3 regions of the Halobacillus naozhouensis genome follow, and region 2 is predicted to be linked to each of the others. Evidence: a T-box and tRNA genes for the amino acid it is inferred to sense, from the RefSeq annotation. Region 2 holds a T-box; the other regions hold tRNA genes.
The links. The T-box of region 2 lies ahead of thrS (threonine--tRNA ligase). A T-box ahead of a tRNA ligase gene usually reads a tRNA of that ligase, here a tRNA-Thr.
Positions count from the first base shown of each region.

Region 1: it has a tRNA-Thr gene. The T-box ahead of thrS (threonine--tRNA ligase) is inferred to sense a tRNA for this amino acid. The anticodon was not compared.
Region 3: it has a tRNA-Thr gene. The T-box ahead of thrS (threonine--tRNA ligase) is inferred to sense a tRNA for this amino acid. The anticodon was not compared.

Region 1 is NZ_CP121671.1:114,429-116,673, forward strand. Features, by position in the region: rRNA gene P9989_RS00630 (23S ribosomal RNA) at 1-904, shown strand, start outside; rRNA gene rrf (5S ribosomal RNA) at 1,069-1,182, shown strand; tRNA gene P9989_RS00640 (tRNA-Val) at 1,198-1,273, shown strand; tRNA gene P9989_RS00645 (tRNA-Thr) at 1,280-1,355, shown strand; tRNA gene P9989_RS00650 (tRNA-Lys) at 1,390-1,465, shown strand; tRNA gene P9989_RS00655 (tRNA-Leu) at 1,473-1,554, shown strand; tRNA gene P9989_RS00660 (tRNA-Gly) at 1,561-1,635, shown strand; tRNA gene P9989_RS00665 (tRNA-Leu) at 1,679-1,767, shown strand; tRNA gene P9989_RS00670 (tRNA-Arg) at 1,779-1,855, shown strand; tRNA gene P9989_RS00675 (tRNA-Pro) at 1,865-1,941, shown strand; tRNA gene P9989_RS00680 (tRNA-Ala) at 1,959-2,034, shown strand; rRNA gene P9989_RS00685 (16S ribosomal RNA) at 2,212-2,245, shown strand, end outside.
Region 2 is NZ_CP121671.1:2,625,441-2,627,685, reverse strand. Features, by position in the region: gene ytxC (sporulation protein YtxC) at 1-571, shown strand, start outside; T-box leader at 608-838, shown strand; gene thrS (threonine--tRNA ligase) at 895-2,245, shown strand, end outside.
Region 3 is NZ_CP121671.1:192,322-194,566, forward strand. Features, by position in the region: rRNA gene P9989_RS01120 (23S ribosomal RNA) at 1-670, shown strand, start outside; rRNA gene rrf (5S ribosomal RNA) at 787-900, shown strand; tRNA gene P9989_RS01130 (tRNA-Asn) at 918-992, shown strand; tRNA gene P9989_RS01135 (tRNA-Thr) at 996-1,067, shown strand; tRNA gene P9989_RS01140 (tRNA-Glu) at 1,085-1,159, shown strand; tRNA gene P9989_RS01145 (tRNA-Val) at 1,184-1,259, shown strand; tRNA gene P9989_RS01150 (tRNA-Thr) at 1,266-1,341, shown strand; tRNA gene P9989_RS01155 (tRNA-Tyr) at 1,361-1,446, shown strand; tRNA gene P9989_RS01160 (tRNA-Gln) at 1,510-1,584, shown strand; tRNA gene P9989_RS01165 (tRNA-Lys) at 1,843-1,915, shown strand; tRNA gene P9989_RS01170 (tRNA-Ala) at 1,964-2,039, shown strand; gene P9989_RS01175 (HAD-IIIA family hydrolase) at 2,132-2,245, shown strand, end outside.

The DNA of each region.
Region 1 (2,245 bases), 1.7 Mb from region 2:
AACGAGAGACCCGGTGAAATTATACTATGCGTGAAGATGCGCATTACCCGCGACAGGACGGAAAGACCCCGTGGAGCTTTACTGTAGCCTGATATTGAATGTTGGTACAGCTTGTACAGGATAGGTGGGAGCCTGAGAAACCGGAGCGCTAGCTTCGGTGGAGGCGCTGGTGGGATACCACCCTGGCTGTACGGACATTCTAACCCAGGACCGTGATCCGGTTCGGAGACAGTGTCAGGTGGGCAGTTTGACTGGGGCGGTCGCCTCCTAAAGAGTAACGGAGGCGCCCAAAGGTTCCCTCAGAATGGTTGGAAATCATTCGCAGAGTGTAAAGGCACAAGGGAGCTTGACTGCGAGACTTACAAGTCGAGCAGGGACGAAAGTCGGGCTTAGTGATCCGGCGGTACCGTATGGAAGGGCCGTCGCTCAACGGATAAAAGCTACCCCGGGGATAACAGGCTTATCTCCCCCAAGAGTCCACATCGACGGGGAGGTTTGGCACCTCGATGTCGGCTCATCGCATCCTGGGGCTGTAGTCGGTCCCAAGGGTTGGGCTGTTCGCCCATTAAAGCGGTACGCGAGCTGGGTTCAGAACGTCGTGAGACAGTTCGGTCCCTATCCGTCGTGGGCGTTGGAAATCTGAAAGGAGCTGTCCTTAGTACGAGAGGACCGGGATGGACACACCGCTGGTGTACCAGTTGTTCCGCCAGGAGCATGGCTGGGTAGCTACGTGTGGACGGGATAAGTGCTGAAAGCATCTAAGCATGAAGCCCCCCTTGAGATGAGATTTCCCCTTACGCCAAGTAAGTAAGATTCCTCAGAGACGATGAGGTCGATAGGTCCGAGGTGGAAGCGTGGTGACACGTGGAGCTGACGGATACTAATCAATCGATGACTTAACTATATCAAAAAGCGGAGACGACCTTTATGGGAGTCAAAGCTAGATTATTAAACGTAAACATGATGTTTGTCTTGCCCCTCTTATCCAGTTTTGAAGGTTTTCAAAAAAAACCTTGAAATTTTCCTTCAAGGATCATATAATATATCTTGTCCTTGAAAATAATAAGGTTTGGTGGTGACGGCGAAGAGGTCACACCTGTTCCCATGCCGAACACAGCAGTTAAGCTCTTCAGCGCCGATGGTAGTCGGGTTGATCCCCGTGAGAGTAGGACACTGCCAAGCCTTATTACATAATCCGGAGGATTAGCTCAGCTGGGAGAGCACTTGCCTTACAAGCAAGGGGTCGCAGGTTCGAGCCCTGCATCCTCCACCATTCATCGCCGGCCTAGCTCAACTGGCAGAGCAACTGATTTGTAATCAGTAGGTTGGGGGTTCAAGTCCTCTGGCCGGCACCATTGATACAACGTTATTTGATTCACTTTTGATCAAGAGCCATTAGCTCAGCTGGTAGAGCATCTGACTTTTAATCAGAGGGTCGGAGGTTCGAGCCCTCCATGGCTCACCATTTTTTAGCGGGTGTGGTGGAATTGGCAGACACGCTAGATTTAGGATCTAGTGCTTCACGGCGTGGGGGTTCAAGTCCCTCCACCCGCATTATACGCGGAAGTAGTTCAGTGGTAGAACACCACCTTGCCAAGGTGGGGGTCGCGGGTTCGAATCCCGTCTTCCGCTCCATTATTACTTAAATGAGAAATCAGAGACCTAGAAAGCTTGTCAAGCCGGGGTGGCGGAATTGGCAGACGCACAGGACTTAAAATCCTGCGGTAGGTTACTACCGTGCCGGTTCGAGTCCGGCCCTCGGCACCATAATAATATATGCGCCCGTAGCTCAATTGGATAGAGCGTCTGACTACGGATCAGAAGGTTAGGGGTTCGACTCCTCTCGGGCGCGCCATTTTTCTTACGGGAAGTAGCTCAGCTTGGTAGAGCACTTGGTTTGGGACCAAGGGGTCGCAGGTTCGAATCCTGTCTTCCCGACCATCTCTAACCAATTTAACGGGGCCTTAGCTCAGCTGGGAGAGCGCCTGCTTTGCACGCAGGAGGTCAGCGGTTCGATCCCGCTAGGCTCCACCATTTTGATCTTTGAAAACTGAACGAACCAACCAGTACGTCAACACATTCTTTCTATTATATAGAGGGAATACAAACAAGCACATTCGGTGTGCAAAGAGTCAAAGGATCTTCAACTAGGTTCGCAACGTCCTGTTGCAACGTTGAAGGCAGTGCATGCGTGCACAAGCAAACTTAACTTTTATGGAGAGTTTGATCCTGGCTCAGGACGAAC
Region 2 (2,245 bases):
GGAGATTAAACGGATTATAGAATTGAGCAGTGAGTTCAGACTGGAACCTCCGGCAGGAATTGTAATCCCTGATTTAGAACAAGCTATCGAGACATGTGTAAATGACAAGTTATCAGGTCGTTTTTATGTCGATTTTGACTGGTTAAGTGCTGTTTGTCTGGAAAAGATCTATGAGGATTTAGTGGATTTTACAGGGAAAATATTAGATGAATATAAGCTGGAAGAGGCGCATCAGCTTATGGTTGATTCATGGAGGCGCGGTGTCAATAATAGGGACACGGGGGTGCATGTATTACATGTATTTCATGACGAGGAGCTTCATTATTTCCATGATGAGGGAAATAAAGTTAGTCGGGACGAACTCGTTCTTTATTTGAATCAATATCCAGCTCCTTTTCTAACCAATTTACCTATTAATTTTGGAATTACCCCAGCCCTTATTTTTGCGCCGGACGAGCTAATTATTTATTCTGATCACTTGGGAGATTCGAAGCTTGATTTGCTAACAAATTTGTTTGAAGAAAAAGCGTCTTGTAAGCCCCTTTCGGAATTTCCTTTCGATTGGGCTTGATTTCTTTCTTGTTTACCGCTATAATACCTACATATATTTACTGCACTGATGAGGACAAGAACTCTAATGGACGCTTGTATAGAGAGAAGAGTCACTGGCTGAAAACTCTTCCTTGACGGATTAGCTGTTTACCACCTCTGAGCTCTGTTTGTGAAAGGAAATGAGTAATAAACAGCGTTTGGTCCGCGTTAAGGATGAATGGAGCCACAAAGTATTTTTTGTGGGAATTGATGGGTGGAACCGCGAGTAATCACGCTCGCCCCTTTTGCTTAGCAGCAGAAGGGGCGAGCGTTTTTTTAATTTTATGAAAAAGGAGTGGCAACATGGCAGAAGCAATTCATATTACGTTTCCAGATGGTAATAAGAAGGAATTTCCTATAGGAACTACTGGAGAAGAGATTGCCCAGTCGATTTCGCCAGGGCTTAAGAAACAATCATTAGCAATTAAATTAGATGGAGAAGATTATGATTTAAGGCGTCCCATTGAACAGGACGGTGCAGTGGAAATTTTAACTTATAAAAATCCAGAAGGAATCGATATTCTGCGTCACTCTACAGCCCATTTAATGGCACAAGCTATTAAACGTCTGTATGGTGAGGTCAAGCTTGGTGTCGGTCCTGTGATTGAAAGTGGTTTTTACTACGATATTGACCTCGATGTTTCTTTAACACCTGAGGATTTGCCGAAAATTGAGAAGGAAATGCAGCGTATCGTTGATGAGAATCTTGAAATCCAGCGAATTGAACTTACTCGTGAAGAGGCAATTGAAAAGTATAAAGAGCTTGGTGATGATTTAAAACTCGAGCTTATTCAAGATATCCCAGAAGGGGAGACCCTTACCATTTATAAACAAGGTGAATTTTTCGACCTTTGCCGTGGAGTTCATGTTCCTCAAACGAGTAAAATTAAAATATTTAAGTTACTGAACATCTCTGGTGCCTATTGGCGTGGGGACAGTGATAACAAGATGCTGCAGCGAATTTATGGGACAGCATTTGAGAAAAAAGCACAACTTGAAGAATATCTTCATCTTTTAGAGGAAGCAAAAGAGCGCGATCATCGTAAACTAGGTAAGGAGCTGGGGCTGTTTACAGTCAATCAAAAAGTAGGGCAAGGCTTGCCGCTCTGGTTACCGAAAGGGGCGACAATTCGTCGTAACATTGAGCGTTATATAGTTGATACAGAAGAACGTTTAGGTTATGACCATGTGTACACACCTGTGCTAGGGAGTGTAGACCTTTATAAAACAAGTGGGCACTGGGATCACTATCAAGATGACATGTTCCCAACATTGGAAATGGACAATGAAGACTTAGTTCTGCGCCCAATGAACTGTCCGCACCATATGATGGTGTATAAAAATGAGTTTTACAGTTATCGTAACCTTCCCGTCCGGATTGCTGAACTGGGAACAATGCACCGTCATGAAATGTCTGGAGCTCTTGCTGGCTTGCAGCGTGTTCGAGCGATGACCTTGAATGATGCTCATATCTTTGCTCGCCCAGATCAGTTGAAGGATGAGTTTAAACGTGTCGTTCGCCTCGTACAAGAGGTTTACCGTGATTTCGGAATTAACGATTACCGGTTCCGTCTGTCTTATCGTGATCCGGAAGATAAAGAGAAGTATGTAGATAATGATGAAATGTGGAATAGAGCTCAGGCAATGTTAAAGG
Region 3 (2,245 bases), 1.8 Mb from region 2:
TCAGGTGGGCAGTTTGACTGGGGCGGTCGCCTCCTAAAGAGTAACGGAGGCGCCCAAAGGTTCCCTCAGAATGGTTGGAAATCATTCGCAGAGTGTAAAGGCACAAGGGAGCTTGACTGCGAGACTTACAAGTCGAGCAGGGACGAAAGTCGGGCTTAGTGATCCGGCGGTACCGTATGGAAGGGCCGTCGCTCAACGGATAAAAGCTACCCCGGGGATAACAGGCTTATCTCCCCCAAGAGTCCACATCGACGGGGAGGTTTGGCACCTCGATGTCGGCTCATCGCATCCTGGGGCTGTAGTCGGTCCCAAGGGTTGGGCTGTTCGCCCATTAAAGCGGTACGCGAGCTGGGTTCAGAACGTCGTGAGACAGTTCGGTCCCTATCCGTCGTGGGCGTTGGAAATCTGAAAGGAGCTGTCCTTAGTACGAGAGGACCGGGATGGACACACCGCTGGTGTACCAGTTGTTCCGCCAGGAGCATGGCTGGGTAGCTACGTGTGGACGGGATAAGTGCTGAAAGCATCTAAGCATGAAGCCCCCCTTGAGATGAGATTTCCCCTTACGCCAAGTAAGTAAGATTCCTCAGAGACGATGAGGTCGATAGGTCCGAGGTGGAAGCGTGGTGACACGTGGAGCTGACGGATACTAATCAATCGATGACTTAACTATATCAAAAAGCGGAGACGACCTTTATGGGAGTCAAAGCTAGATTATGAAACGTAAACATGATGTTTGTCTTGCCCCTCTTATCCAGTTTTGAAGGTTCACCCTTCCTAACAGAATGATGTGGTGGCGACAGCGAAGAGGTCACACCTGTTCCCATGCCGAACACAGCAGTTAAGCTCTTCAGCGCCGATGGTAGTCGGGTTGATCCCCGTGAGAGTAGGACGCGGCCACGTCATATCTTTATATTTATTCCACCGTAGCTCAGTGGTAGAGCAATCGGCTGTTAACCGATCGGTCGTAGGTTCGAATCCTACCGGTGGAGCCACTTGCTTCCATAGCTCAGTGGTAGAGCACTTCCATGGTAAGGAAGGGGTCGCCGGTTCAAGTCCGGCTGGAAGCTCTGAAGAAGTATGTAATGGCCCGTTGGTCAAGTGGTTAAGACACCGCCCTTTCACGGCGGTAACACGGGTTCGAATCCCGTACGGGTCACCACTGATTTTCACTTTTATGAACCTTGGAGGATTAGCTCAGCTGGGAGAGCACTTGCCTTACAAGCAAGGGGTCGCAGGTTCGAGCCCTGCATCCTCCACCATTCATCGCCGGCCTAGCTCAACTGGCAGAGCAACTGATTTGTAATCAGTAGGTTGGGGGTTCAAGTCCTCTGGCCGGCACCATTAACACTTGTATAACAATGGAGGGATAGCGAAGTTGGCCAAACGCGGCGGACTGTAAATCCGCTCCCATCGGGTTCGCAGGTTCGAGTCCTGCTCCCTCCACCATTTACTTTTTTAACTTTTAACGTATAAGATGTGTTAAACAGTACATACTAATTTTTGTAATGTTGGGCCATAGCCAAGCGGTAAGGCAACGGTTTTTGGTACCGTCATGCGCTGGTTCGAATCCAGCTGGCCCAGCCATTTTATCTCAATAGGGAAACAAGGCCTTTTTTATTTGCAGTAAATACATAAACGTCCTGTTACCGATTCATTAGTGAACAAGCATTACTTACAAACGCACGAGAAACACTCTTAATTACGAGCCATTAGCTCAGTTGGTAGAGCAAGCCAACTGCTTGTGTTACTTCCTTGCAGGCTTGCGAGGAGTGCAGCTTCACTGTTTATACTTGCAACACGACGAGCATCACCTAAAAAAGTACGAGAAACACTCTTAATTACGAGCCATTAGCTCAGTTGGTAGAGCATCTGACTTTTAATCAGAGGGTCGGAGGTTCGAGCCCTCCATGGCTCATCCCGAGAGACGGATATTGTATAGGCAATTCCGTCTTTCATTAATATAGGGGCCTTAGCTCAGCTGGGAGAGCGCCTGCTTTGCACGCAGGAGGTCAGCGGTTCGATCCCGCTAGGCTCCACCAATACATATAAGGTCAAGCTGATATCATGATAGATATCAGCTTTTTTTGATAGGACATATCTGAAAATTCCTTTCATAGAGGAGAGAAAACTAGTGAAAGCTATCTTTGTTGATCGTGATGGAACTATGGGTGGTTCGGATAGAATTGAGTATCCAGGTGAATTTCAGTTGTACCCGGGGGTCCAAGCCAAGTTTCGTGAGGTGCAG